Regions from separate parts of the Paenibacillus sp. FSL R5-0407 genome, predicted to be linked through region 2. Evidence: predicted binding sites of a transcription regulator. Region 2 holds the regulator's gene; each other region holds the start of a gene.

Region 1 (10,413 bases), 200 kb from region 2:
CTTTTCAATGAAGCAAGGCACGTTACCAGGACCTACGCCGAGTGCCGGTTTGCCGCAGCTGTATGCCGCTTTAACCATCGCCGATCCGCCGGTTGCCAGGATACAAGCAACGTCAGGATGGTTCATCAAGCTGTTCGTACGATCCATGGAAGGATTCTCGATCCATTGAATGCAATCTGCTGGCGCTCCGTGCTTAACGGCAGCTTCGAGCAGGATTTTTGCGGCTTCCGCGCTGCACTTTTGAGCGGATGGGTGGAAACCGAAGATGATAGGGTTACGAGTTTTGATAGCAATGAGAGCTTTGAAAATGGTAGTCGATGTAGGGTTGGTTACAGGAGTGATCCCCATGATGATACCAACCGGTTCTGCGATTTTTTGGAAATTGTCATAAGGGTTATCTTCAATTACGCCAACCGTTTTGTTGTTCTTGATGCTGTGGTAAATATACTCGGTCGCAAACATGTTCTTAATGATCTTGTCTTCGTACACACCGCGTCCGGTTTCTTCAACCGCCATCTTCGCCAGATACATATGTCTGTCAAGTCCGGCCAGCGCCATAGCCTGCACAATTTTATCAATTTGCTCTTGATCCATGCCCATAAAAGCTTCGGATGCTTTCTTACCTTTGTCGATCAAGGTTTGAATGTAATCTTGTGCAGTCAGCTCGGCTTTTGTCGTAACTTCGTTCTTAACGGCCATTTCTCTCATCCTCCTAAGTTGGGTAATGGACAACCCTTTTCTTTCTAGTGAATTATTTCACGTTCGGGTCCATCCTTGTGAAGCTTTGCGCTTCTCTTATGGTCTTAGCATAGCACAGCTGGTTTGATTTGTATAGTGAATTTTTTCACGTACTTTAAAATAATGAAATTTTTCATTGTTCTTTGATTGTTTTTTCAGTTCAAATTTGCATTCCAGCCTTTCTAGGCCTATATTCCCAACCTATTTAGTGAGCAATATTACACTCGGTAAAAAAGTGAAATTAGTCACAATGTTGAAATTTCGACACTTTTTCAGGCTTTACAGTCCCCTCAAACCTCTAAAAACGTTATATAATTAATTTAAAATTTTCAGAAAAATTTGGAACACAAAGGGGAAATCAATGATGAGTGAAATCGTGAGCGCTACGCTGCCCCGCGGCAATACGAGCTGTTTTACAGAGCAAAACTTCAACCGTCTTCTTGTCACTATGAAAGAAAAAGCATATCCCGAAGGAACGCATTTGTTCTGGGAAGGCGACTTTTCCGATAAACTGTTCTATGTTAAACGCGGACGCGTCAAACTGACCAAATCGACCGATGAAGGAAAAGAGCTCATCCTCTATATGTATGGACGCGGAGATATGGTGGGCCAAGCGGATCCCTTCTTTAGCACTAAGCACAGCTTCACTGCAGAAGTTATTGAAGACAGCGAGATCGGAGTAATTGAACAAAAAGACCTGGAAATCATGATTTGCCAGCATTGCGATTTTGCGATCGACTTTATGAAATGGATGGGGATTCATCACCGTCTGACACAAACCAAGTTCCGCGACCTGATGATGTACGGTAAACCGGGTGCCCTCTGCTCGACCCTGATCCGCTTGAGCAATACTTACGGCGAACAACATGGTGACAATATCCTTATCAACAAAAAAATCACCCATACCGACCTGTCGAACATGATCGGCGCCACCCGCGAAAGCGTCAACCGGATGTTGAGCGATCTGCGCAAGAAGGACGCACTCGAATATGAGAACGGCATGATCGTAATCAAGGACCTCGTGATGCTGCAGGACATTTGCCATTGTGAGCTCTGTCCGAATGAAATTTGCCGGATCTAACAAAATGAGATGTCTATGGGGAAACAACTTTATAACAAGGACGGTGCAGCCTTAGTTTATCTGCCCCGTCCTGTTTGGTATAGAGGTAATATTAACCTTGCCATTCTATATTCTGAACAGCGGTGCCTTAAGTGGTAGACGTAATCGGGTATTTTATGTTGTGGAACGAGGAAATATCGCTGCTACGCGTCCTGACAAATAGTCCCCCATCATACGCTTGCTGATTAAGATACATATTTTTATAATCCGGAGTATAGTGAAACACGATTTTCCTAACGTCTTTGTCTGCAATATGCGATAGGATATCCTGAATTTCAAACTCCTTTGCACTTATGATATCGAACAGATCGATACGATCCTCTTCTTTCTTATAAATAACGATGATATTCTCCTCTTCCAAATAATAAATCTCCTCACTAAAAACATTCAAACCATAGAACATGAGTATCCCTTCCGAATTAGCAGTTCCCCAGCGTTGAGAATTGGGGAGCCTTTCCAGAGATCTTTGATACATCAATGCCCGGTCAGCCTCATTTTGCATATCCAGCTTCCTGACATTTTTATTTGCAGCTGGACCAGATCGATATTCCGATATATTTTCCAGTGAAAAAAGCTGTTCCTGAACCGGACGAAATCCGAATTTCGGGTAAAAATCCAATACGGATTCATTCGCGAAAAGATATATGTATTCACACTTATGTTCATAATCATCAAGGACTTTTGTCAGCAAACGTGACGACAAGCCTTTATTGCGATAATCCGGGTGCGTCATCACCGTGCCGATTTGAACAGCCTGGCTGACTTCCCCGTTTATAATTAAATCCATAATACTTACGGACACATTCGCAATAACCCGATCTCCATCCAAATAAGAGTAAGGGATAAAGCGTTCCTTCCAATACCCTTTTTGATACCAGTCCTCAAAACTTATGCCAAACGTGCCTTGGGCTAAATCTGATAAGCTCTTTCTAGCACGGTCATTATTTTTATAATCCTGAGCAAATCTAATATTGTGCATCACATTCGTCCTCCTATAATAAGCTAGCCCGCTGCATTTTATAATAGAAACTAGTTTAATAAAAAGCCAGTTAAATATTGATTTTAATCATCAATTCCTGGAGGAGACTAACCATTTTTAGTCAACAAAAAAGCTGCATCAGCAGTCACTACAGACCGTTAATGCAGCTCTTAAGCAGCTTTATTTGCTTTTGAACGGGGTTATTTCTTGCGCACCGGTGAGATAAACCAGTAGGCCATACCTACGAATACGGCGCCGCCGATAATGTTGCCGAGCGTGACGGGAATCATATTATGAAACCATCCGGCAAGCGATATCGTTTCGGGGTGATTCGGCAGCATCATGGACAAGCTGAGCAGCGTCATGTTAGCCACGCTATGCTCATAACCACTCGCGATAAAGGCATAGAGACACCACCAGATCAGGACAAGCTTGGAAATGTCATCCTTCGCCCGGTTGGCCATCCAGATGGCCAGGCATACAAGCCAGTTACACAAAATGCCGCGGAAAAACAGTTCCATGACCGGGGCGCCCATTTTCTTGGCTGCAGCCGCAAAGATCAGATGTTCCGGAGCGGCGGTTTTGAACAAACCGGAGCCTACGATCAGTAAACTGAGGATAATCGCCCCCGCTAAGTTGCCGAGAAAGACGATTATCCAGTTTTTGAGGGTATCCGATACCGTGGTACGCTTAGCCAAAGTACTGGCAGTAAAGAACATGTTGTTCCCCGTAAACAGTTCGGAACCGGCAAAAATGACAAGTGTGAGGGCGAGCCCGAACGACATCCCCATAACCATACTCTGAAACGGTGACTTCACCGCGGCCAGCGGCGCACCCACGCTAAATATCAGGATGATGCCCAGTCCCACGTACGCTCCCGCCAGGAGCGTTGATACAAAGTACCGGGGCAAACTTTCATTCATCTTCTCTTTCTTTTTAACGGCTGCTTCCACAATGGATTCTACGCTTTGTGTAAACATTTGACTTTCCCCACTCTCTCTCCCAAGTGCGTTGCTATGCAGCAATCAAGCCGCTATACAGTTTGTAATTCCCCCGCGCCAATCCATACCTGCCCATCCTCTATCTTGACCGGCACCATTTGCGCCTGGCCGGTGTCCGGAGCTTGAACCAGACCGGTGGTCAGATCGATTTTCCAGTCGTACAGCGGATCGTACAAGTAATGTCCCGAAACAATCCCTTCCGCAAGCGGTCCGCCTTTCGGATGAGGATTCTTATTTACAGCTGCGAAAATCCGGTTATCGGAGAGGCGGAAGACGGCAATCTGCCGCCCCCCGATCTCCACTACACGTCCGATCTGTACCAGAAAATGATCCACAGCACCTACAGAAATAAATTCGTTATTCTCTTTAGTCATGTATCGTACTCTCCTTTCACTATTAACCAATGTTTACAGTTGATTACCAACTTCCAAGCGATTAAACAATTTGTCGCTGTTCTCGTTGTCGCGAATCGCTTTCTTCCACGGATCCTCTACTTGCTGCAGAGCAAATTCAATCCGTTCCATAAGCGCCTTCCGATTCTCAGGATTATCTACTACAGCGGTCTTGATCTGTTCCAGACCGATGCGTTCCACCCATTCCGAGGTTCTCTCAAGATAGTTGCCGGTTTCACGGTAGTACTGCATAACCGCACCGACAATTTCGATCAGTTCTTCATCGGTCTTCACTTTGCAGAGCGAATCCGCAAGCCGGGCTTTGATCCCGCCGTTACCGCCGACGAAAATTTCCCATCCGCCGTCATTACCGACGATCCCGATATCCTTCGTGCACGATTCCGCGCAGTTCCGCGGGCATCCGTTCACAGCCAATTTGAATTTGGCAGGGAAGTCGAGACGCTCGAATTTGCGTTCCAGCGTAGCCCCCATTCCCATCGAATCCTGGGTACCGAATCGGCAGAACTGCGAACCGACGCAGGTTTTCACCGTGCGCAGCGATTTAGCGTACGCATAGCCCGAAGGCATGTCGAGTTCTTCCCAGACTTTTGGCAAATCCTCTTTTTTGACGCCGATCAAATCAAGCCGTTGGCCGCCGGTTACTTTAACGACCTTCACATCGTATTTCAGCGAAATGTCCGCAATCCGTTTCAATTCTTCCGGTGTAGTCACACCGCCATACATGCGGGGAACGACAGTATAGGTTCCGTCCTTCTGAATATTCGCGTTCATCCGCTCGTTGACAAAACGCGATTCCTTTTCGTCTTCATGCGTATCCGGATTGATCATCCCGAGGTAGTAGTTAATGGCCGGCCGGCACTTCGAGCAGCCTTCCGGTTGGCTCCAACCCAGCACATTCATTACTTCTTTAGTTGTTTGCAGGCCCTTCTCCTTGATTTCGGCCACGATTTCATCACGGCTCAAGGTAGTGCAGCCGCAAATTCCTTGTTTGGCTGTTGACTTGAAGCCGTCCCCAAGCACATACTGCAAAATTTGCTCAACCATCGGTTTGCAGCCTCCGCAAGAACGGGTGGCTCCGGTACATGCTTTGATTTCATCAACCGTTGTCATACCTTGATTCGTAATTACATCTACGATCGTACCTTTGGTAACGCCGTTGCAGCCGCAGACGATTTCTTCATCCGGCATGCTTTCCACGGATGTGGTCTTCTTGGCCCCGCCGCCGCAGCAGCCGGTTCCCATCAATGTACCGTACAATTCATCCGTCATGACCGTTTTCTGTTTAATCAGCTTTTGCAGTTCAGCCGAATCCGTAATATCACCGAAGAGTACGGCACCGACCATAACTCCGTCTTTCAGCAAAATTTTCTTGTAGGTACGTTTCCAATCATCTTTATTCGCAATCACGGTGTGCTCCGGACCATCGATGAATTCACCGGTCGAGAACACGTCAACGCCCGAAATTTTAAGCTTGGTCGATACGACCGAACCTTCATACGGAGGGGCTTCGACGCCGCTAATGTGTTTAGCCAGCACCATGCCCTGTTCGAATAAAGGAGCAACCAGGCCGTAGCAGGTGCCACGGTGTTCCGTACATTCGCCGACCGAGTACACGCCTTCCATCGAGGTTTGCATATAGTCGTCAACAACAATCCCGCGATTGACGGTAATTCCGCTTTCCTTGGCAACCGCGACATTCGGTTTGATCCCTACCGCCATTACGACAAACTCGGCATCCAATACCGTATCGTCGGCAAACCGCAGGCCGCTGACTCTCGTTTCGCCCAGCAATTCGGCCGTTTGCGCGCCCATTTTGAATTTGATTCCCTGGCGCTCGAGCTCCGATTTCAGCATCGAAGCGGCTTGGTGATCAAGCTGACGCTCCATCAAGTCCTCCATCAAGTGAACGACCGTAACATCCATCCCAAGCTGAACCAGCCCTTTAGCTGCTTCAAGACCAAGCAATCCTCCGCCGATGACGGCTGCTGTACGGCAGGTTTTAGCCGCTTCAAGCATTTGATTGCAGTCTGCAATGTCGCGGAAACCAACTACGCCTTCTTTGTCGCTGCCTGGAATCGGCAAAATGAACGAGTTGGAACCTGTAGCAATCAGCACCTTGTCATAAGGAACCCGCATTCCGTCCGCGGTAACTACTTCTTTAGTCTGCTCATCGATTTTGGCAACCGTAGTTCCCGTATACAGCGTAATTCCATTCTCCCGGTACCAGTTCAAATCATTAAGCACGATATCATCGATCGTTTTGCTGCCTTCCAAAACATAAGACAACATAATCCGGTTATAGTTGGGGTGCGGCTCGCTCCCGAACACCGTAATATCAAATCTCTTCGTCAATTTCAAAATTTGTTCGACAGCGCTGATTCCCGCCATCCCGTTACCGATCACCACGAGCTTTTCTCTATCTGTTCCCATATTGGAATTGCCTCCTTCAAAATGCAATCGTTTCTTTGTCCACTAACATTTTCTTTTTCTTTAATAACTTAATTATAATTTAAAATTCAAAATACATTGTGATCTATTTCACACTAAATGTGAAACTTATCACAATATTGTTCATACATTTTTATGTTTTTCTATTGAAAAACACAATTTTTTCCCTCCTGCTCAAGGAGGGAAGGTCCATATTCCACTTTTCTCTGCTTATAAAGACGTGTAACGAGGAAACAAAATGTTATTTTCAAGGTGAATATGACTAAATGTCATCCCTTCCAGCTCTTCCAATCGTGCATAAGTCGTACGGTACGTCGTACAAGCATGCGCCGGCGGCTGAAAATCTCCGGTAATATCTCTCAAGCGTTTCAAAATCTTGCCTGCCCCGTCATGCTCCGCTTCCAATTCTGTAATCGCCGCAAGCATTTTATTTAGAACTTCTTGTTCTTGACCCAGTTCCCAATTTATCATTTTCGGAAAAACTTCCGCTTCTTCCTTGGCTGTATGTTCAAGCAGTTCGTTTCGGAGCTGGCCGTACAGTTGTTCTACTTCGACTAAATGAGGATCGTGCCCGCCATGTACGCGAGAGACCTTGATTACACTCTTATGCAGCTCCGGCAATTCTTCACGCAAATAAGCGTGATGCTTATTCACGATATGCCCGATAAGGGTTTGCGAATCCGCATCGGTCCAGGAATCCCTCTCCTCCGCATTCGGATGATCCACGGCCAGTTTTGCCAAATCGGATAGCAGTTCATCGACTTCCAGATTTCTTTCCTTTGCCGCCTCTTGAAGAGGCCGGTTACCACCGCAGCAAAAGTCAATTTTGCGGCGACGAAAATAATCTGCTGATTTCGGGAATTCAAGTACGATATCCCGGACTAAACTTTTCTTGTCGAATAGCAGCTTCTGCTCCATCACACCTATTCCCTCCTGTTTAGCATCTCTAATCAAACTATATTCAATTTAGCGTACCTTTACCCCCTGCTTTGTGATTGGCGTCACAAACCTTTTGTCCATTCTGCGCAAAAAAGCTTCCCAAGAGACATTAACTCTGGGAAGCTTTGAATCTGCCACTATTCATTTATGTGTTTTGGTGGATGTTATAACGTTATGACTTTAATACATCGTGGTCCACGTAGCGTTCGCCATTCAGTTCACTGATCAGCTCGATGGCTACTTTAGCGCCGTCACCCGCCGTAATAATCGTGTGAACGCTTACGCCGGCGACCGTACCAGCAGCCCATATCCGCGGATTGCTTGTGCGTCCGTTTCCGTCGGTATCGATCACGGTCTTGATTCTAGGTTCTCTGCCTTCCTTAAGCTCAAGGCCGATCGCCCCCGCCAATTCCGTCAATGCTCCGGTTGCCAGGATGACATGGGATGCCTCATAGCTTCGGCCGGATTCCGTCTTTACGGTCACTTTGGATCCGCCGTTCGTATCCACTACCGTAACTTTCTCCTCAATGAACTTGGCTCCGAACTTCTGGGCCTGCTCCCGACCGATTTTTAGCAAATCCGGTCCGGAAATGTCCTTGGCTCCATAGTGATTCTCAATCCATGCCCGTTTCGTCATACTGGCATTGCTGTCAAGAACCAGGGTTTCCTTCCCTGCCTTGGCCAGAAATAATGCTGCGCTAGATCCTGCTGGTCCCGCTCCGATTACTATTACCTCAGCCACAAGTACACCCACTTTCTATATAATTCGTGCCGCTCCGCTGCGGGATAACGGCACGTAGACTACTCGATCCACTGCTCAGCCCAGCATTGCACCTGTTCCATGACCGGACTTAGCGCTCTTCCTTTTTCCGTCAGTTCGTATTCAATGCGTACTGGAGTTTCGGGATAGACATGCCGGTCAACGATCCCCTCGTTCTCCAGATCCTTCATCCGTTCGGAGAGCATCTTATCGCTCATGGCCGGAATCCCGTTAGAAATGTCCTTAAAACGCTTGGGTCCGCTCATCAATGTATGAATGATCAGACCGTTCCAGCGTTTGCCGAGAATCACAAACGCGGATTCAAAACGTGGACACATCGCGAAATTATTATCTTCCATCTGAATTCACCTCTTAATATATAAACCGATATTGGAGCCGTATGAGACTTACAATTAGTTAGTATATTTCATCATAGCATATTTGATAAGGAATGAACACCTGCGTTTCACGCCACGTCTATCTTGAATTATACAACAATTCCTTGATATGAAAAAGCGGCTGCCGGGCGGCAGCCGCTACATGCTAAGTATATTTCGGTACCCGGAAACTTATACCCACCACATATCTGCGGCGGAATCCTCAATCAGGATTTGCTGTAGGTTTCGAACCGCTTTGGTAAATCCTTCTTCTGTGGACATCAATCCGTCCTCATGCTCGATGCTGACCACATAATCGTATCCGTGCAGTCTTAGAGCGCTGATGATATCGGCCCAGGTCTTGAGGTCATGACCGTAGCCTACCGTGCGGAATTGCCATGCACGGTCCAGCATTGCCGTATATGGCTGCATGTCCGTAATGCCATACCGGTTGACATTGACCGGATCGATCGTTGTATCCTTGGCATGGAAATGATGGATCGCGTTCTCCCGGCCCAAAATGGAAATCGCCTGCACCGGATCGATTCCTTGCCACCACATGTGGCTTGGGTCCAGGTTGGCACCGATGACCTCGCCGGCCGCCTCGCGCAAACGAAGCAGTGTAGCCGGCGTGTGCACGGAGAACCCGCCGTGCAGCTCAAGTCCGATTTTCACATGATGATCTGCGGCATATTTGCCCCATTCGGTCCAGTAAGGAATCACTTTGTTCTCCCACTGCCAATCCAGGACTTCCTTGAAATCATTCGGCCACGGAGCGACCGGCCAGTTCGGATACTTGGCGTCCTCATGGTCACCTGGACATCCGGAAAACGTATTAACAACCGGAACTTCCAGAAGCTCAGCCAATTGAACCGTCTTCACATACGCATCATGGAACTCTTTGGCAATTGCCTTTTGCGGATGCAGCGGGTTGCCGTGGCAGCTCAGCGCACTAATGGTGAGGCCGCGGGATTCCACCGCCTTCTTGAAGTTATCGCGTGCCGTTTTGTTCTCCAGCAGTTCGTCCGGGTTGCAATGCGCATTGCCGGGATGGCCGCCGGTGCCGATCTCCACCGCTTTTAATCCTTGAGCGGCTACCAGATCCAACGCTTCCTCAAGCGGACGTCCTCCAAACAGTACGAGAAAAACACCTAATTTCATATCCATACCTCCTCAGGTAACTGAAATGCTCTTTTCTATATAATAAGTTCATGTGTGCTGCATTAATCAAAATAAACGGTTTTGCCTGTTCTAGCCGATTCATAAATCGCTTCAAGAATTTCCGTTACGACGAGTGCCTGCTCGGGTTTGACAAGCGGTTCCTTGTCTTCAAGTACGGCTTCCACCCAGGCTCTGGCTTCGCGTACCGCGTCCGTTTCCTGCTCGCCTTCAAAGAAAGCTACGCCGCCGGAACCGAAATCAACTTTCGTTTCATACAAACGGCTCATTTTTTCGCCATTCAGACGCAAACCGTCATTCATATCGGCTCCGCCTTCCGTTCCGCACAACAAAGTTCTCGCTTCTCCGAAATCCAGTACGTTAAGCGCCCAACTGGACTCCAGCGCAATCGTCGCTCCGTTCTTCATGGTAATGAAGCCGAAGGCGGAATCCTCTACTTTAAATTGCTCCGGATCCCAA
Region 2 (10,413 bases):
AAAGTGCTGGAGGGTTCCGGTAGTAAACGACTTCGTTCGATTATTTATAACGCGCTCGGCTGCATTGAAGCCCGGCAAGGCGTGCGCACGAAAGCGAAGGAATATTTTACTTTGGCCCATTATCATGATCCTTCGCTGCCCGAGCCTTTGGCCAATCTGGAAGCCTGTATGAAGAGCTCCGGGAAGCTCCAGTACGGAAACGAATTGACGTCGCTGCTGTAATGTAATCCGGTCACCTGAGTTACAAAAGCCATGATTCAGAAGAGCGGTGCATGTCCCCTTTCAATGGGGGAGCATCGCTCTTTATTGTGTCCGCATTGCCGGGGATACCGTCTACACCGGAATTTTCAAAACGGCTTACTTCTGTTATGCTGTAAAAGAGACTGGAACGAAAGGGACTTTGGAACTCATGAAATATGCCGTACTCGATTTTGAAACGACGGGGAACCAGTCCTCTGATGAAATTATTCAAGCAGGGCTTGCCATTATAGATGAAGATTTGAAAGTATCCCGGGTCTATAGTTCCTATGTGAAGCCGGGAATACCCATACCTCCCTTTATTACGGGACTTACGGGAATTTCGGAAGACGATGTCAAGGATGCGCCGGATCTGGACGAAGTCATGATGGAAATGGTGCCGTTACTTGACGACGCCGTTCTTGTGGGACATAACGTCGCTTTTGATTTTAATTATTTACAGAGTGCACTCGATAAAACCGGGTATCTGCCTTTTACGGGACGCATTCTCGATACGATGGATTTTTTGAAAATATTTTTCCCTTCGTTGACCACTTATCAGTTGGGAATGGTCGCATCCGAGTTTGGGGTAGAGCATGACCGGCCCCACCAGGCGGATAGCGATGCTTTGGCGACCGCGCTCATTTTCTTGAAATGTCTCGAGGAACTGGCCGATTTGCCGCTGATTGTCTTGCAAAGGTTGTCAGACCTTTTTGCCGGAGAAGACAGCGATCTGGGCTGGTTTTTTGATGCCATGCTTCAAGAAAAAGAACGGGAGGCCGATCAAAGCCCTGACGGTTATACGTATTACCGGCAGTTTGCGCTGCAGGTGGAGGACTGGATGGACATCGAGCCTGCCAGAAACTCCATGCTTGGCAATCCGCTTCGCGATGTGTCCTTTGAGCAATTCATGGAGCAGGTCCGGGAGAAGCTGCGCGCCAAGCTGCCCGATTATGAGGAGCGCGAAGCACAGAACCTGATGCTGAACGAGGTGACCCGGGCTTTTGACGAAGATAAGCACTTGCTGATCGAGGCGGGGACCGGAACGGGTAAATCGCTCGGATATTTGCTGCCGGCTATTTACCACAGCGTGAAGAATGATGAGAAGGTAATGGTCAGCACGCATACGATCAACCTCCAGGAGCAGCTGAGGGAAAGGGATGTGCCCCTGTTGACGGAGGTCGTGCCTTTTCCGTTCAGCGCAGCCGTATTCAAGGGAAGACAGCATTATTTGTGTTTGCGCAAATTTGAACATAAAATTAATAGAAGAGACTTTGCGACACCTAAAGAAGAGGTGATGACGGCCGCCCAGATGATCGTATGGCTGGCCCATACGGAGACGGGCGACGACGAGGAGCTGAACCTTGGAAACCGTGGTGGAGATTTTTGGGAAACGGTGGCGAGTGAATCGGACTCGTGCCTTGGCCGCTCTTGCCCGTGGTTCCGCAAATGTTACTATCACAAGGCCAAGCATGAAGCGGGTGTTGCCGATGTGGTCATTACGAACCATTCCAAGCTGTTCACCGATATTCAAGCCGGCCACCAGCTGCTGCCTGGATACGAACGTCTGGTAATTGACGAAGCGCATCATTTGGAAGAAGTGGCAGGCAAGCATTTGGGACTTCAAATGAAGTATTTTACCGTTGTCCATACGCTCACCCGGCTGTTTAAGGATAGTAATACCGGGCAATTCCCGAATCTGCGCAGTATGCTGCAGCAATCGGGAAGTGAGAAATCTGCGGAATGGTGTTCGGTTATTGACGGATTGTATCCGACCCTTGTGGATGTGAAGGAGAACTGGGATCGGCTGGCCGAGCTGATGTTTACGCTGATGCCTGAACGCAGCGATGCAGCGCCAGGGGATCCTGGACAGTTTGTGCTGCGCTTGCTGCCGCAAAAGAAACCGAAGGCGTGGGATACGCTTGCCGCGCTGGAGAATCAAATTTTTGTGGCTATGGGCGACGTTCTCCGCAAAGGCGAGCGGATGATCAACGAGCTTAAGGAAGACGACCATGATTACGGCTATGAGAGCCTGATCACCGATATTAGCGGACTCTTGAAGGATCTCGGAACCGAACGCGATGCGCTGCGATTTTTTATTAAGCTGGAGGACGAGAATACGGTATACTGGATAGAAGGAAACGGTAATTACCGTAGCCGGTCCCTGCAAATTTTCGCGGTTCCGATCGACGTGAGCGCGCAATTGAAGGGTTATTTCTTCGACAAAAAGAAAAGTGTAGTCATGACCTCGGCTACGTTGTCGGTCGACAAATCGTTCCAGTATATGATAGATCAGCTTGGATTAACCGAAGCCGCGGCGGAGGACAGACTGATTACTTCGATGCTGCCTTCTCCGTTCAATTACCGGGAACAGGCGCTGCTGGTCATTCCGCGGGACTTTCCGAGCGTAAAGGGAAGTGTAGGGGACGATCATTTCGTGGCTACTCTGGTTCAGTCCCTCGCCGACACAGCGGTGGTAACGAAGGGCCGTATGATGGTCCTGTTTACTTCGTACCGGATGCTGAGGCAGGTATATGATCCTTTGAAGGAGCTGCTGGCCGGACAAGGAATTACCGTGATCGGGCAGGGAATGGATAGCGGAAGCCGGACCAAGCTGACCCGTCGCTTCCAGGGACAACATGCTTCGGTGCTGCTCGGAACGAGCAGCTTCTGGGAAGGCGTGGACATTCCGGGGGAAGCTCTGACGAGTCTCGCTATTGTCCGTCTGCCTTTTCAGCCACCCAACCACCCGCTTGTGGAGGCAAAGAGCGAACGGCTGCAGCAGCAGAAGAAGAACCCGTTCATGAAGCTGTCCGTTCCGCAAGCCGTCATTCGGTTCAAGCAGGGCTTCGGACGTCTGGTCCGGTCTTCGCAGGACCGCGGGATCGTGGTTGTTTACGATACACGCATCTTGGAATCTTACTACGGGAAATACTTTTTATATTCTTTGCCCGGACCGAAAATGGAGCATATGCCGCTCGGGCAGATGATTCCGCGAATTTCGGAATGGCTGAACGCAGAGGAACAATAAACGTTCTTCAAATCGCGCCTATTAGGGGGATAACCAAATGAAATCGGAAAAAATTTCTGACGCCGTAGTACGCAGATTGCCGGTGTATTTACGTTTTCTTAATGAACTGAGCCGCCGGGAGGTCCCGACGGTTTCTTCCCAGGAGCTTGGACAAAAGCTGGATCTCAATCCGGCGCAAATCCGTAAAGACCTGGCTTATTTCGGCGACTTTGGCCGAAAGGGGATCGGATATGACGTTTCCTATCTGATCGAGAAAATCCGCCAGATTCTGAACCTGGACCAGCAGATCAACGTGGCTTTGATCGGAGCCGGTAATCTCGGACAAGCATTGTCGAATTACAACGCTTATTTGAAGGACAATATGAAAATCGTCGCCGTATTCGACGCATCCCCTGGTAAAATCGGTACCCAGATCAACAATATCACGATTCAACCGATCGAAGATCTGGTGGATACGGTAAGAGGCAATCAGATCCGGATCGGAATTATTACGGTTCCCGCACCGGAAGCCCAGCGAGTAGCTGACCAGCTTGTGGCCGCTGGAATTGGGGCTATCTTGAATTTTGCGCCCACGATCCTTAAGGTACCTTCTGAGGTGCGGGTGCATGCGGCCGATTTCACAACCGACTTGATGAGTCTTGCTTATTATTTGAACGGAGGAAAGGAACATTCGGAACATGAATCGGAAATGGTTGATTAAAGACGGAACCTTCGCCGTGCCGGACCGGGAGAAGCCGGTCATTCGCGGATATATGCTGGTAGAAGGCAGCACGATTACTTATATAGGCGAACAGCGTCCGGAAGAAGGCGTGGAGGGCGCCGAAACCTTCGACGGTAAAGGCCTGCTCTTCTTGCCGGGACTCGTCAATACCCATGGTCATGCCGCCATGTCTTTGCTTCGCGGTTATGGGGATGACATGGTGCTTCAAACCTGGCTGCAGGAAAAAATGTGGCCGATGGAAGCTAAATTTACCGGGGAGGATGTCTACCGCGGCACAGCATTGTCCGTTCTGGAAATGCTGAAAGGCGGAACAACGACCTTCCTGGATATGTACGATCACATGGACCAAGTGGCTTCCGTTGTCGAGCAATCGGGGATCCGGGCGGTACTGACGCGCGGAGTCATCGGGCTATGCCCGCCTGACGTTCAGCAGCACAAGCTGGATGAGGCGGTGGCTTTTGCCCGTAATTGGCATGGTAAAGCGGACGGGCGGATTACGACGATGATGTCGCCGCACTCGCCATATACCTGTCCGCCGGATTATATCGAGAAGATCGTTCAGGCGGCACATGACCTGAATCTGCCGCTGCATACGCATATGTCGGAAACACGGGCCGAGGTCGAGCAGAACGTAGCGGATTACGGATTGCGTCCGGTTCAGCATTTGTTGAACCTGGGATTGTTCAGCCGTCCGGCACTTTTGGCACATGCTGTGCATTTGACGGATGAGGAGATCGAAATTTTGGCGGCGCACAATGTGGCCGTTTCCCATAACCCGGGCAGCAATCTCAAACTGGCAAGCGGAGTTGCCCGCGTACCGGACCTGCTTAAAGCGGGCGTAACCGTATCCCTGGGCACAGACGGACCAGCTAGCAATAATAACCTAGATATGTTCGAGGAAATCCGCCTGGCAGCTCTTATTCACAAAGGAGTCTCGGGCGACCCGACCGCAGTTCCGGCTGCGGAAGCGCTCAGAATGGGTACGGAATACGGAGCGAAATCGCTCTTCCTTCAAGATACGGGCAGACTGGCCGCGGGCATGAAGGCGGACTTCATCGCGCTGAATACGGAGCAAGCCCATTTCTTGCCGCGGACGGATTATATTTCCCATGCCGTTTACTCGGCGGGTTCGAAGGATGTCGAGCATGTTTGGGTGAACGGTAAGCAGGTAGTTAAGCACGGAGCTTGTCTGACACTTGACGAGGAGAAGGTCCGGTTTGAAGCCCAGGCTGCCTTTGAGGGCCTGTTAGGCCGATAACATGCCGCAGGGTATGAAAGAGAAACCGGAATAAGCCGGCATCGGGGAAAGGAAGAGTAGGTTGAAGAACAGAACCAAATGGATCCTGCTCTCCATTGTGATTTTGGTGCTGGTGCTCATTGGCCTTCACCGCTTTTATCTGTATGTCCACGAGGATATATGGCAAGGAGAGAATGAAGCCGTTCAACGGGCCAGACAGGAAGCCGGACTGACGGAAGCCGAAAAAGTGTGGAAATCGGTCTGGGACAAAGTATGCTGGGTAGTGGAAGGCAAGGATGCAGACGGACAAGAGATCATGGTCTGGCTGCCGGAGGGCGGGCAGGCTGAAGTAAAGCTGCTGTCCGAGGGCGTATCGGAAAGCCAAGTCCGTACAATCATACATGATCAATATCCCGGTATTGAAGTCGTGCGGCTTTTGCCGGGTATCTACAACAATGAATTGGTTTGGCAGCTTTTTTATAAGGAAAAGGCGCATCATTATTACCGTTTTTTCCGGTTTAGCGACGGCCAGGCGTTGGAAGAGGTATTCACATTGCCGAACCGGTAAATGTTGCATAAGAAATGATAACAGCCTTGCGCTGAATTCATGGACCTGTCAAGCGGTCCGTGCTTCAGTGCAAGGCTGTTTTTAGAGCACTTTTATAAAAATTTTAAATATATTCACAACTTTATTCGATAATGTATATACGATGTGATATACTCATATTTGTAAGTTTGATATATATACTAATGTGGTTTTAATGTATTATTTGATATATGAATTTAATATTACATCAAGGGGGATTATGCCGTGAAATTGCGCGTTGGACCAATTATCGCGAGCGTGGCTGTTTCCGCGACTCTATTATTCGGAGGATGGTTTGCCTATAAACAATGGGCTGTCGAGAGCCCGTTTGAAAATAAATTGAATCAATACGAGGGTGTGAAGAGCGTCCAAACAGATATTACCCAGAAACAGGCCCTGGTGAAACTTAATTTAGAACCGGGAACCGATTTTGGCAGTCTGGTGAAGCAAATTCAGAATGACGGCCGCAAGTGGATCGGAAATCGGGAGTTGAAGCTGGAAGTGCAAGATAACGCATCTCAGGAGCTTAACGATTTGTGGGAAGAGGCGTTGTTCCCGATCGCGCAGGCGATGGAAAATAAAGAGTATACCGGTATTACCGACACTCTGGATAAATTGCGGGAAAAAGACAGCAATTTGTCAGCCAAGGCTGAAATGGACGATCGGAACGTCTATATTACGTTGAGTGATGGACAAGCGAGCAAATTTATTATTTTACCTCGCGTACCGCAGAATATGGGGGTGTGGCCGAATGCGTAAGTGGATGCTGGAGCTGGCGGCCGGGTTTGTACCCGTCCTGTTCATTTTCCTCGCTTTTATCGGATATAATGCCATTCCGCTGCTTGTCGGCATAGTTATGCTGGGGGCATTGTTCGCGGCGGTCAAGATGCGCGGCGGCATCGTTGCCACGGCTTCCCAGGAACGTAAACGCAAAAAAATCGGCTCGTCCAATTTGACTTTCGACGAAATCGGCGGGCAAGACAGCGCCAAGCAGGAATTGCGCGAAGCGCTTGATTTTATGGTTCGGCATGAAGAAATCAAAAAATTCGGCATTCGGCCGATTAAAGGGATTTTGCTGACGGGGCCTCCGGGAACCGGTAAAACCTTGATGGCCAAGGCTGCGGCTCAGTATACAAACGCCGTGTTCGTTGCGGCATCGGGTAGTGAATTCGTAGAGATGTACGTAGGGGTCGGCGCCAGCCGGATCCGTGACTTGTTCAAAGATGCGCGCACTCGCGCGGCTAAGGAAAATAAAGAGAACGCCGTCATTTTTATCGACGAAATCGATGTGATCGGCGGCAAGCGGGAAGGCGGCCAGCAGCGCGAGTATGATCAAACGCTGAATCAGCTGTTGACCGAGATGGACGGTATTTATACGTCCGAAACACCGCGTATTCTACTGATTGCGGCAACCAACCGTAAAGAGATGCTGGACAGCGCTCTGCTGCGTCCAGGCCGGTTCGACCGCCATATTCAGGTCGATCTGCCAGACAAGAAGGGACGCCGTCATATCCTCGAGCTGCACGCTAAGAACAAACCGATTTCGTCCGACGTCAATCTGGAAAAGGTTGCCGAGGAATCGTACGGATTCTCCGGTGCCCAGCTCGAGAGCGTCATGAATGAAGCGGCGATTTACGCCATGCGCGATGAGAGCAGCGTGATTGATCAGCGTCATCTGTCGATGGCGATCGATAAGGTCATGATGGGTGAGAAGACGGACCGTCAATCGACGGAAGAAGAAAAACGCCGGGTTGCCGTTCACGAACTGGGACATGCCGTAGCGGCCGAAGTCGTGGCACCGGGCAGTGTGAACCAGGTAGCGCTTAGCCCTCGCGGCAGAGCACTCGGTTATGTAAGACATAATCCGCAGGAAGAGAAATACCTGTATACGAAGCAGTATCTTGAAGGGCAGATCATGATCGCCCTCGCTGGAGCGGCGGCGGAAGAAATCTATTACGGCGGACGGAGCACCGGCTCGAGCAATGATTTCGAGCAGGCGCTGAACCTGGTGCAGACGATGATGACTTCCGGCCTTACTTCACTCGGGATCATCCATATGGATATGGTCACCAAGGAAGTGCTGATGAACGAGAATTCCAAAATTCTGGACGACCTCGGAGCAAGGACAAAACAGCTTTTGGTCGACAATTCAGCTGTGTTCGATCAGTCGTTGGAAATCCTTCTAAGAGAAGAACGGCTCTCCGGAGACCAATTCCGTTGTCAATTTCGTGACAGCTTAACTTTACCGGCATAATTCTTTATGCCGGTTATTTTTTTTTACTTTTCGGCCGTGCTAAGATATTATTATATGTTGGGTATAAAATGATGTATTATTCGACATCAGGGGTACAATATTATGGAGAGACCATGAAAGGATGGAGCGAGAGGACCATGAACTTCAAAAAAATAGGTGTCATTGGTGGCGGCACGATGGGCCAAGGGATCAGCGAAATGCTGGCAGCCAAAGGACTCGATGTGCTACTCGTTGAAGAAACGACCGAAAAATTAAACCATGCGTATAGCATGATAGAAACGAGTCTGGACAAGCAGCTTGAGAAATGGGCGATTACCAAGGCCGAGAAAAAGCTGATCTTGAACAAAATTTATAAAGTTACTCATTTTGCCGAACTCGGAACCTGCGATATGGTGATCGAGACCATTTCGGAGGATTTGAATGCCAAGAAAGAGGTATTCAAACAGCTGGATCAGGTTTGCCCAAGCAACATTATTCTGGCAAGTAATACATCGACGCTTAGTTTGACCGAAATCGCCGGTTCGACAATGTATCCGGAGCGCGTGATCGGTATGCACTTTATTTATCCCGTTGCTAAAATTAATCTGGTTGAAATTATCCGCGGGCTGAAAACATCCGAATCCACATTTGAAGAAACGAAACGATTTGTGGATGAAGTTGTCGATAAACACGGAATCATGGTATATGAATCGCCGGGCTTCGTAACGTCCCGGATTATTTGTCTGATGATCAACGAAGCGTTGCATGTTCTGGGCGAGGGCGTTGCTACTGCCGAGGATATTGACGACGCTATGCGGATCGGGTACCAGTTCCAATACGGACCTCTTGAGATGGCCGACCGTTTCGGTCTGGACTCCGTTCTGGCAGCTCTGGAACGCATGTTCCGCGAATTCGGGGAACTGAAGTACCGTCCTTCTTATGTGTTGAAGAAAATGGTTCGCGCGGGCTCCCTCGGGGTTAAGACGGGCGAAGGATTTTTCAAATACGACAAGGATGGTGACCGGATATGAAAGTTCTAGTAATTAACGCGGGAAGCTCTTCCCTTAAATATCAGCTTTATGATATGACCGACGAATCCGTATTGGCCAAAGGTCTGGTGGAGCGGATCGGCATGGACTCCTCCATCCTGACGCATAAGCCGACAGGGAAGGAAGAGGTTACGGAAGTTAGCGACATTCTTGAGCATACGACGGCGATCCGTAAGGTGCTGGAGAAACTGGTCGACAAAGAGCACGGCGTGCTTGCCTCGATCGATGAAATCGATGCTGTCGGACACCGCGTTGTTCACGGCGGCGAAGCGTTTAAAGGTTCCGCCCTGATTACCGGCGAAGCGAAATCCGAAATCCGCCGTTTGTTCGACCTGGCTCCGCTTCATAACCCGGCTTGTATGATGGGGATTCAAGCGGCTGAAGCGAACCTGCCGAACGTACCGCAAACCGTAGTATTCGATACAGCGTTTCATCAAACGATGCCTGAGAAGGCTTATTTGTATGCTATCCCGAAAGTGCTGTACAAAAAACATAAAGTCCGCCGTTATGGTTTTCATGGCACTTCGCATGAATACGTAAGCAAGACAGCCGCGGAATTTTTAGAGCGTAAGATTGAGGATTTGAAAATCATTACTTGTCATATCGGTAATGGTGCCAGCTTGACCGCCGTCATGGACGGCGTATCTGTGGACACTTCCATGGGGATGACCCCGCTGGAAGGGTTGATCATGGGTACGAGAAGCGGTGATCTGGATCCGGCGATTGTTCCTTTTGTCATGAATAAGGAAGAGCTTACAATTAACGAAGTAAACTCCATGCTGAACAAGCACAGCGGACTCTTGGCGATTTCGGGATCCAGCAGTGATATGCGGGATATTACCGACGGTATGGCTGAGGGCGAACCGAATGCGACGCTGGCATTTGAAATGTATGAATACCGTCTTCGCAAATACATCGGCTCTTATGCAGCGGCAATGAACGGCGTCGACGTCATTGTATTTACGGCCGGCGTAGGCGAAAACTCGGCGATCGTACGGGAAAAGGTTTGCGAAAACCTGACTTATCTCGGCGTTGAGATCGATAAAGAATTGAACAAAATCCGCTCGGGAGACCCGCGCAGAATTTCCACATCGAATTCCAAGGTGGAAGTGCTGGTTGTTCCGACGAACGAAGAGCTCGTGATCGCCCGCGATACGTTGCGCATCGTTCAGGAAATGAAGTAATCTGTAAGCAGGCAAGCAGATTTAATATTAGGGACCTTAGAGGAGAGATAGAAGCATGGCGATCAAAACTGTGATCCGTCAGGTGAACGAGCACGTCGGGCAAACCGTCGTGATCGGAAGTTGGTTGAATAACAA
Region 3 (10,413 bases), 1.9 Mb from region 2:
GGGGTCGGCGGAAGTGCATTAAGCAAACAAGGTTAGATCCGGGAAGGGAAACCATTCCTTGATCTAACCTTGTTGTTATATACATGGGTTGCCTAAAACAAAATAGAGGGAAATTCTGCAGCTAATTGCGACGAATTCGGGGAATCCCATCAATTAACTGTAAAACCTACATGTAATATCACCAGTTTAGCCGAATTGGGCTCAAACGAGTGAAATTAGCGGGAGTTTTTACAGTTAATTCTCCGATTTATTCTCTCGGGCTAAAAATAGCTGCAGATTTTACACTTAATATACGGTTGGGTTGACCGTCACCGTGTGACCAAGCACCGCGCGCCGGAAAGGCGGTTAAGGCCTTGGCCGGCGATCTGGCCCGCGATCTGTTCGACGATCGGCCCGAAGACCTGTCCGGCGATCTGTCCGGCGATCGGCTCGGTAATCGAACCGCCGGACCGATTACCAATCCACTTATTCTCCCGGGCGGTCCAAATGGTACAGGTTGCGATACCGCGGTTCGCGTTCCATCAGTTCGGCATGGGTACCGCGCATCAGAATGCGGCCGTGCTCCATGAAGATGATCTCGTCCATCTCCTCCGCTCCCACCAGATGGTGGGTCACCCACACGAGCGTCTTGCCCGCCGTCGACCGGAATATGGTCGACAGCAGCTCACGCTCGGTACGCGGGTCGAGCCCTACGGTCGGCTCGTCGAGGATCAGCACCGGCGTGTTCTGCAGCAGGACGCGCGCCAAGGCGACGCGCTGCCGCTCCCCGCCGGAGAACCGCTGGCCGGTCTCCCGCATCGGCGTGTCCAGTCCACGCGGAAGACCGGCGACCAGCTCGCCGAGCTGCGCCTGCTCTGCCGCTCGGGCAATCTCCTCCATCTCCGCGTCCGGACGCCCGAGCCGGATATTGTTCGCCACCGTGGTGTCGAACAAGTGCGGGCTCTGGTTCAGCACGGAGATGATCCGCGGAATGCCGTCATCGCCGAAACCGGCGGCCGGCATTCCATTAATCGTAACCGCGCCCTCCGTAGGCGCGATGGCCCCCTGGATCAGCTTCAGCAGCGTCGACTTGCCCGCTCCGCTGCGGCCGATCACCGCAACCCGCTTGCCTTGCGGGATGTCCAGCGTAACGCCGTCAACGGAATTGCCGTCTTCGGCTCCGTAGGCAAAGCGGACACGCTCCAGCTTCAGGTGCGCGCTGGAAGCGGCCTTGGCAATCGTCTCCGGCGAGACGGAGTAGTCGCCGCCGCCATCGCCCCCCGCATGCCCGCCACCCGAAATCCGCTCCAGCCGGTTCAAGGACTCCCTGTATTCGGGAAGGCGCTGAACCGCCTCCGACACCGGGAGAAACGCATCCGCCAGCGGAAAAATGACAAGAACAAAGGCAGCGATTAGCGTATAGTCGATCCGGCCGGCCGCTGCCTGGCCGCCAGCCCAGTAAATCATCGATACGACCGCGAGTCCGACCACCAACTGGCCGATTAACATCCGCCAGCGGGCCCAGGATCTGAGCTTACGCTCCTTGCGCATGACGGCGGCTTCATCCCGTTCGTATTCGCGCAGGAAAACGTCCGATCTTCCGCTGATGACCCAGTCACCGATGCCCATCACGGCATCGGTCAGCTTCTGGTACAAGCCGTTCCGCTCCCGCTTCACTTCCGTGTCCATCCTCCGGGTCAGCTTCAGCGAGATATATGGCAGGACGGCAACAAGAACGAAAATATACAAGGCGATCAATAAAGCAAACGTCCAGTCAAAGAAGCCGAGCGCGATCACCACCGCGGCATAGAGCACCAAGGCGATGAGACTCGGGAACACCGTGCGTATATAGACATTCTGCAATTGTTCGATATCATCGGCCAGCGCCCCGAGAATGTCTCCGGTCCGATAGCGGGACCGGATAAACAAAGCTTGCGGTTCGAGAATGCGGTACAAACGGACCCGCATTTTGGAGAGAATCCGCAGCACCGCATCATGACCGACCAGCCGCTCCACATAGTGGATCACGGCGCGCCCGATGCCAAAGGCCCGAACGCCGACGATCGGCACATACACAAGCAGGACGTTGTACGGCATGGTCGCCGACTTGGAAATCAGAAAGCCGGAGGTAAACATCAGCATCGACGCCGCGAGCAGCGTCATTACGCCGAGAATCAGGTAAAGCGCAAACCGGCCGTTATACATCCGGAAATAAGGAGTAATCCACGGTTCTTGTCCCTGCTGTCCCTGAGCCTTCATCGTAATCCCTCCCGCTGCAATGCCGTCAATTCATAATAAGCGCCTTGGCGTGCCAAGAGCTCATCATGCGTGCCCGTTTCGGCAACCCGCCCCTGCTCCATGACAATGATCCGTTCCATGTCCTGCATCCAATGCAGACGGTGGGTTGCCAGAATGACGAGCTTCCCTTCGAAGAGGGGCAGCATCGTCTCCTTCAGTTCATATTCCGTCTCGATATCAAGATGCGCCGTCGGTTCATCAAGCAGGATGACCGGCCGTTCGCTCAGCAGCGCCCGAGCCAGCGCCACGCGTTGCTCCTGACCGCCGCTAAGCGGGCGTCCGCCGCCGCCGATAGGCTCGTCCAGCCCACCGGGCAGGCTGCGAATCAGCGTGCCGAGTCCGGCGGCCTCCGCGGCTTGCTCCACCTCAGCCGATGAAGCATCCGGCTTGTTGAAGCAGATGTTATCCGCCAGCGAGCCGCTGAAAATATAAGGCTTCTGCGGAATATACGTAATCTGCTCCCGCCACGCCTCCGGGCTCAAATCGCCAAGCACCGTACCGTTCAGTTCAATGCTTCCTGTTGTCGGGCGCAGAAATCCGCCCAGCACATCGATCAGGGTCGATTTGCCGGCGCCGCTCTCGCCGATCACGCCGATCCGGCCCATTCCGCGAATCTCCAAATCCACGCCCTCCAAGGAAGGCTTGGCTCCCGATTCTATCGCATCATCTTCACCTTGGCCACCATCAGCCTGGCTTTCCTCAGCCTCATGTTTCACGCCTAATCCCCGCAGCACCAATGTGCTTTGCGGCGTCCAGCGCAAATCGGCTCCCGCCGGAACCGGCGCCGTCTTAGACGCCTCTTCCTCCGCTGCGGCGATGATAGATTCCATTGCTGCGCCAGCCTCTTTGCCGTCGAGGGTCGCGTGATAATCCGCGCCGACCATCCGCACCGGCAAGAAGTACTCCGGCGCCAAAATCAGCACCGTCAGCGCGGGCAGCAGCTCGATCCGGCCCTCTACCAGCGGCAGTCCCAAGCTTACGGCCACGGAGGCTACGGACAGCATTGTAAAGAAATCCAGCGCAAACGAAGACAGAAACGCCACGCGGAGCGTCCGCATCGTTGCAGAACGATAGGAATCGCTGACCCGCTCGATGGAATCAATGTGCGTTTTGCTGCGCCCCAGAAATTTCAGCGTCTCCAACCCGCGCAGCGAATCGACGAAATGATTCGACAGCGTACGGTAAGTTTGCCATTGCCGCTCCGTCTGTTTGCGGGCAGCCAAACCGATCAGAATCATAAAAATGATCAGAATCGGCAACGTCACCAATAAGATGACCGCCGAGGTTTTGTTCAGGGTAAAGACGTACAGCCAAACCAGCGCCGGGGTGATCCCCGTCGCCAGCATCCGCGGCAGAAAGAGCTCCAGGTAGTTACGAAATTTCGTTACGCCCTCAAGAACGAGGGTAACGAGATTGCCCGTACCTTCCTGCCCGGCAAACCGGGGCCCAAGTTCAAACAGCTTGGACAGCACTTGCTTCCGCAGGGATTGCCCGGTCTGCTCGGCAAACCGGTAGGCCGTCTTCTGCATCAGCACTCCACATCCCTGCCGGACCATAAAAGCAAGCAGGAACATGCCGATTCCACCGGCCTGTTCCTGCAGCTTAGCGCCGGCAAACAGGGCGGAGATGACCTCCGCCAGCCATTTAGCCTGCAATATAATTGCTATTGTTTGAATCAGGGTCAAGCCCGCCATAACGGCCATTACCGGCTTGATCCCTTTGTATTTCATTAGTCCCTGGCCCATTAGTACTCCAAATGCTCCTTTTCGTGAACACGTTTATGGAAAACAAAGTAGCTCCAGATCTGATATCCCAGTACGAACGGCAGCAGTGTCAAAGCAACGATCGTCATAACCTTCAACGAGTAATGACCGGAGGCCGCGTTATGAATCGTAAGCGAAAATGCCTCACTAATCGAGCTGACCATCACCCGAGGGAACAACCCGACGAATACGCCCGAGATCGAAAGCACGGTCAGAGCGCCCGTCATGCCGAATGCCCACCCGTCTTTGCGCTTGGTCATGAACATTCCCGCAAGCAGGAAGCAGACCAGACCCACTACGGCCATCAAACCGAGAGGCAAAGCGCGAACTTCGAATACATCCGTCTGGAAGTAAGTCATGACAGCAAAGATGACGAACAAGGCGGCCAGCGGAATCAGCAGCTTATGTGCCAGCTTCCGGGCGCGATCCCGTAAATCTCCGGTCGTGCGCAGCGAGGTGAACATGAGGCCATGCACCAGGCAAAGCACAACTACGGTAATACCGCCTACTAATGTATATATATTAACCATATCGAACAGTCCAGCCTTCATTTCCATGTCGCCGTCAATCGGCAAGCCCTTAAGCAGGCCGGAGAAAACGACGCCGAGCAGGAACGGAGGCAGCAGGCTGCCGAGGAAAATAGCGACATCCCACGTTCCCTTCCACTTTCCATTGTCGACTTTTCCGCGGAATTCAAACGCTACCCCGCGCGTAATTAAGGCAAGCAGAAGAACTACGAGCGGAGTATAGTATCCGCTGAACATGGTGGCGTACCAGTTCGGGAATGCCGCGAACATCGCACCCCCGGCGGTCAGCAGCCACACCTCGTTAGCGTCCCAGAACGGACCGATCGAGTTAATCAGGACGCGGCGCTCCATATCATTCTTGGCGAGAAAACGGGTACTCATTCCGACCCCGAAGTCAAATCCTTCAAGGAAGAAGAAACCGATGAACAATACGGCCACTAACACAAACCAGAGTTCATTAAGAGACATGGTGGTATCCCTCCTTCGAGAATGGATCTGACGAATGGTCATCAGAAGCGGCTATGGCGTTCGGACCCTTCTTGATTGTTTTCACGAACAGGTAAACCATCACGATAGCCAATGCAGTGTAAATTAAGCAATAAGCAATCAGGGAGAACAGCAGCTGCCCCGATGTAACGCTTGGCGAAATGCTGTCTTTCGTTTGCATCAATCCGAATACCGTCCAAGGCTGACGCCCGAATTCTGTCATAACCCAGCCCGCCGTATTGGCGATAAACGGAAGCGAGATCGCCCAAAGCATGCAACGGTAGAAAAATTTATTCGGCTGCTCCAGTTTTTTGCGCCATGCCAGATAGGCGCCGTACATCCCAAGCACAATCATCAGACATCCGGCGGCAATCATAATCCGGAAGCTCCAGAAGGTCGTGCGTACCGGAGGAATATAGTCCCCCGGACCATAAGTTTGTTCATACTCCGCCTGCAGCTGATGCATGCCTTTGACTTCGCCCGAGAACGAACTGTACGACAAGAAGCTGAGCAGATAAGGAATCTTGATTTCAAAATTGTTCTTTTCATTTTCAGAATCGATATGTGCATAAACCGTCCAAGGTGCAGGGTCGCCGCTCTTGCCCCACAAGCCTTCGGAAGCCGCCATTTTCATCGGTTGCGTTTCTACCAGATATTGCGCCTGCTGGTGCCCGAACAACGCGGTGGAGAAAGAAGCCACCAGGCCGACAATGACCGCAATCGTGAACGACTTTTTGAAAAATTGAACATCCTGCTTACGCAGCAATTTATAGGCACTGATGCCGGTAATCATAAACGCGCCGGTGGCGAATGCACCGAGCACGGTATGCGGAAATTCTACCCACAACTGGCCGTTGCCGATCAAGGCGAAGAAATCATTCATTTCTGCGCGTCCGTTGTTGATCTCGAAGCCAACCGGTCTTTGCATGAACGAGTTGGCGGCCAGAATCCAGAACGCCGACATGGTCGTTCCGAGCGCTACCAGCCAAATGCAGAGCAAGTGGACTTTCTTGGACAAGCGATCCCAACCGAAGATCCACAATCCGATAAACGTAGACTCCATAAAGAAGGCAAACAGGGCTTCCACCGCCAGAGGCGCTCCGAAAACGTCGCCTACAAACCGTGAATAGTCCGACCAGTTCATGCCGAACTGGAATTCTTGAATAATCCCCGTGACGACGCCCACCGCAAAGTTAATGAGGAATAGCTTGCCCCAGAACTTCGCCATCTTCTTGTATTCCTCTTTGCCTTTAACGACATACATCGTTTCCATGATGGCGATCAGAAGAACCAGACCGATGGACAAAGGCACGAAGAAGAAGTGAAAAATCGTCGTCGCCGCAAATTGAAGTCTCGCTAGCACTAACGGATCCATAATTTTTCTTCCCTACTTTCTTCAAACAAGATTAATTCTTAACTAATGTGAATTCTATCACGGAATTATGAAGATAGACGGGTAAAAAGTAATAATTTTGTGACAAGAATCACATGATAGATGTCACATTAGTGAACAAAGTCCTAAAAGCCCAGTGCTGGCGCGACTTTGCTTCTTATTTGTAGGGTTGTGAAAAAAATGTGTCAGCTAGTCACTGCTTTGGATTTCCGTCCGTCCAGCATGTGCCGGATCGTCAGCACGGGGTGGGACCACAGCATGCGGGGACCGGAATAGCGCATTACTTCCTTAATCATTTCTCGGGGATCCGGAGCATAGCAATGAACCGGACAGTCCACACAGGTGGACTTCTCTTCCCCGAAACGGCAGTAAGTCAGCCGGTTCATCGCATAACGGTGCAGCTCGCGGCAATCTTGGCATAAACCGCCTTCCTTCGTAACCTCTCTGTGCTTTCCTTTGCAAAAAATCAAAATCATATGCCCGACGGTTGCCTTCTCCCGGCTGATTCTAGGCCCGGCCTGGCGTCGTTCCTGCCCCGAGCCTTTAGTCAATGTGTCCATTTCCAACCCCCGCTTAAGTAATGTGAATTTGTGGGATAACCTCTGCCTTTTTCGTAAAAAATCCTAATTTGTGTTGCACGGGCTCCCTCACGGCAATTTAACGGAAAATGCTCTTTGCCATAAAACCCAGTTGGCCGCAAGCAGCAACGCTGCATATACATATACGCCAAAGCTGACCAAAGTCGCCGCATAATGCACCAGAGCGAACCCCCCTAGCAGCAGCATGAGCGGAATCATGCGCATACCTTCACCCTGCTGAGCCGTTTCTAACCGTTCGGAGAACGGAAGCGCTTTGCTTAGATAAGCAAAACTAAGCACGGAATAGGCCAAGATAGCGAGGCCGGCCACAATCAAATCGGGAACAATTCTGCCCCCGAAAAGGATGGCAAATACGACGGCCTCTACCGCATACAGAGGCAAAATGAGCCGGACCACAGCCGCCATCAGGGTTCCCCGGTATACCGGAACGCGATCGCCGATCGGCAGAACCCGGTAAATCCATGCCGCCTTGTAGCTGCGCGAATATTTCAGCATCAATATGACGTTCGGAACCAACAGGGCGCAAAAGTAAATGAACAGATGCAGCTTCGTCCCCGGTAATCCGGATAATCCGTGTTCCCTGCCGCTCGTAAACAAAAAGATGAAAGGGAAGATCAGCGAGAAGCCGATAGAGGGGTACACTTTAAGCTTAAATTCCCGTTCATTCCCCATCATCGTCCAGGCAAATCTGAAAAATACCTCTTCTTGCGGACTTGAGCCTAGCAAATGTGAAATGGATTTCAGCCATTTTCCGGCGCCTTCCTTTTTACGGCTCCCCGGGTCAGCAAGCTTTTGCAAATTCCTTTCCAGCGACGGTATCAGTTTAATGTACAACAGAAATGTCAGGATCGGCACGCATAAAGCCAGCAGCGAAAACAAAAGGTACGGTATACTGTTGTCTCCGTGCAGCAGCGTCTCAAACGGCGCGCCGAACCAAACCGGGACGATGACAAATTGCCACCATTTCGGCTGAAACACCGCTTGCTGCAAATCAACAAAGTCGAAGAGCCTGATAAGCAACTGATACCCCAGCGCGATAACGATGGTGAGTCCGATTTGCACATAGTTGATGAAGTCCTTCAGCTTCTCGCCATCAAAAAATTTAAGCACAGCCAGGTAAATCAACGCCGTAATCACGACGATTAAGAGGTCCATCAAGATTAACTCGGCCACGAACAGCAGAAAGAATCCTATTCCATGCCGGACGAGTCCTACACCCAGCGGAACGATCGCAATTGCCCCGGTCAGGAAAAACATATAGAAGCAGATATGCAGCATCTTGGCCATCGCAATCGTTCTGCGGTTCACCGGCTTCGTGGACAAAATGTTCCGGTCCCGGATATCCAGCAGCACGGATGAGAAATCTGAAATCAGCGAGGTCATGATCATAAACATGAATATGCCGAAAATCAGGCTCATCTGAAAAATAAAGTTGTCGCCGAGCCCCACAAACATGGAGCTGAACGCACCGAAAATCAGATACAGCCACAAAGAGCTGAAGAACTGGTTTTTCTCCGTTCCGTTTATCTTCCCGCTGTCAGCCTGATCTTTGTTCCTGGCCTTGCCGATAATAGTGGGCACTCTTCTTCCGTCCATCGTCAGCTTGATTTGGAGAATGCGGCGCATCACGGGGTAGTCTACTCCAAATTTTCCGAAGACGCCTTTGAACCGGTCCAACACCCATAACGTTCTCATCTCTTTCATCGGCTACACCTCTTGCACGATCGCCACAAATTGCTCTACGATCTCTTGATGTTCGTTAAATCCGGTCAACTGATTAAAAATCTGCTCCAGCGATCCCTCCTGGCTCTGTCCCTTCAGCTCTTCAAAGCTGCCGTCCGCCACAATGCGCCCTCCATCCAACAGAATGATGCGATCGCTGATCTTTTCCACGACGTCCATGATGTGAGACGAATAAAAGATCGTTTTTCCTTGGGCAGCCAGCAGGGCGAGAATTTCCTTCACCACCATCACGCTGTTGGCATCCAGGCCGCTTAACGGCTCATCCAGAAACAGAATATCCGGATTATGCAGGAGGCTGGAAATAATCAGCACCTTCTGTTTCATTCCTTTGGAAAAGGTAGCGATCCGGACGTTAAACACATCCTTCAGCCCGAACATCTCCAACAGTCGCCTCGCTTTGCTCTCCGCATCCGCTGGCTTCAGGCCGTACAGCTCGCCTATAAACGTCAAATACTCCCGTGCCGTCAACGTATCGTACACTTCTGCGACCTCCGGCACATAGCCGATGCGCTTCTTGTAATCCACGCCTCCGTCGCTCGGGCTTTCGCCGAAAACCCGGACTTCGCCGGTATAGCCTTCCACCAGGCCAAGCATAATTTTAACGGTCGTACTCTTTCCTGCCCCGTTAGGGCCGATGTATCCAATAATTTGACCGGGGTTCACATCCAGATCGATTCCGTTCAAGACGTACCTGTCCGAAAATCTCATTCTTAAATCTCTTAAGGTGATAACAGGACTGTTATTCGAGTTGCTCGAGTTATTCGAGATCATATTCCCACCCTTTCCGTTTTGAATCTTTTCTAGATCATCTCTTCATCCCGACTACGGCGTGATTGGATATAATCCAATCATAATCCCCAGGAAAGTTCGCGTCCCATTACTTAATTGGAGGTTTTCCAATCAACGAGACCCGACACTATCAAAATGGCTCTCCGTAAGCACCACGGCTTGGATTTTGTCCAACCAAATCTCTTACAGGCTTCAAAATCGGCGGATTGCTTGGAAATTATCCAATCCATCCATCCATCGAGCATGCTTGCGGAAGGTCCCTCATATAACATTACTGCAAAAAAAGACGGAACCCTTCACGGATTCCGTCTTTTCTATTCTTCATATTGATTTCAATCCCGTTTATGCCTCTTGTTCTTGGCTTCCCGCAGCCGGAGCGGCCGGAATGAACCCGCTGATGTCCACGCCCAATCCTTGCGCAAGCCGCATGCCGTACTCGACGTCAGCGCGGAAGAAGTTGCAGATGGCGCGCAGCCGGGTTTGTTCCGTCGTCTGCCGCAGATCGTTCACCAGGTTGCTGATCAGGTTAGCCTGCTCTTCAGGAGTAAAGCTGCGATACAGTTCGCCCGCTTGTGTAAAATCATCGGTCTTGGCGATTTTCTCGCGGCCGATATGCCCGGTTACCGGAACGACGCTATCCTGGTAATGCGGGTCTTCTTTCGGACTTTCTTCCAGGCTATTCGGCTCATAATTAACCGGCGATGGGTCCTGCATGACATTCATCAAGCCGTCGCGCTGATGATTGCGGACCGGCGCATACGGGCAGTTGACAGGAATTTGCAGATAGTTCGCGCCGAGCCGGTAACGCTGCGTATCCGGGTAAGAGAACAGCCGCC

Evidence for each region. The regulator Rex, encoded in region 2, represses fermentation and respiration genes when NADH is low (regulators of the CRP and FNR family bind a similar motif). The targets are predictions, from matches to a motif close to TTGTGAAATATTTCACAA.
Region 1: a site for Rex is predicted at 7,689-7,706, ahead of ric (iron-sulfur cluster repair di-iron protein). Genes of this name have one in related genera too.
Region 3: a site for Rex is predicted at 6,526-6,543, ahead of NYE70_RS15950 (cytochrome ubiquinol oxidase subunit I). Genes of this name have one in related genera too.

The regions. Positions count from the first base shown of each region.
Region 1 is NZ_JBBPAX010000001.1:1,599,032-1,609,444, forward strand. Features, by position in the region: gene adhE (bifunctional acetaldehyde-CoA/alcohol dehydrogenase) at 1-699, opposite strand, end outside; gene NYE70_RS07840 (Crp/Fnr family transcriptional regulator) at 1,103-1,819, shown strand; gene NYE70_RS07845 (GNAT family N-acetyltransferase) at 1,947-2,837, opposite strand; gene NYE70_RS07850 (formate/nitrite transporter family protein) at 3,038-3,817, opposite strand; gene nirD (nitrite reductase small subunit NirD) at 3,871-4,212, opposite strand; gene nirB (nitrite reductase large subunit NirB) at 4,246-6,681, opposite strand; gene ric (iron-sulfur cluster repair di-iron protein) at 6,910-7,617, opposite strand; gene NYE70_RS07870 (FAD-dependent oxidoreductase) at 7,811-8,380, opposite strand; gene NYE70_RS07875 (winged helix-turn-helix transcriptional regulator) at 8,440-8,757, opposite strand; gene NYE70_RS07880 (sugar phosphate isomerase/epimerase family protein) at 8,968-9,936, opposite strand; gene NYE70_RS07885 (Gfo/Idh/MocA family protein) at 9,999-10,413, opposite strand, start outside.
Region 2 is NZ_JBBPAX010000001.1:1,403,375-1,413,787, reverse strand. Features, by position in the region: gene NYE70_RS06865 (tetratricopeptide repeat protein) at 1-222, shown strand, start outside; gene dinG (ATP-dependent DNA helicase DinG) at 410-3,268, shown strand; gene NYE70_RS06855 (redox-sensing transcriptional repressor Rex) at 3,306-3,968, shown strand; gene NYE70_RS06850 (amidohydrolase) at 3,946-5,247, shown strand; gene NYE70_RS06845 (cell wall elongation regulator TseB-like domain-containing protein) at 5,309-5,794, shown strand; gene NYE70_RS06840 (hypothetical protein) at 6,038-6,571, shown strand; gene NYE70_RS06835 (AAA family ATPase) at 6,564-8,066, shown strand; gene NYE70_RS06830 (3-hydroxyacyl-CoA dehydrogenase family protein) at 8,204-9,076, shown strand; gene NYE70_RS06825 (acetate/propionate family kinase) at 9,073-10,278, shown strand; gene asnS (asparagine--tRNA ligase) at 10,334-10,413, shown strand, end outside.
Region 3 is NZ_JBBPAX010000001.1:3,337,523-3,347,935, forward strand. Features, by position in the region: gene cydC (thiol reductant ABC exporter subunit CydC) at 466-2,238, opposite strand; gene cydD (thiol reductant ABC exporter subunit CydD) at 2,235-4,022, opposite strand; gene cydB (cytochrome d ubiquinol oxidase subunit II) at 4,022-5,035, opposite strand; gene NYE70_RS15950 (cytochrome ubiquinol oxidase subunit I) at 5,025-6,428, opposite strand; gene NYE70_RS15955 (nitrous oxide-stimulated promoter family protein) at 6,632-7,006, opposite strand; gene NYE70_RS15960 (hypothetical protein) at 7,094-8,749, opposite strand; gene NYE70_RS15965 (ABC transporter ATP-binding protein) at 8,753-9,496, opposite strand; gene NYE70_RS15970 (catalase) at 9,920-10,413, opposite strand, start outside.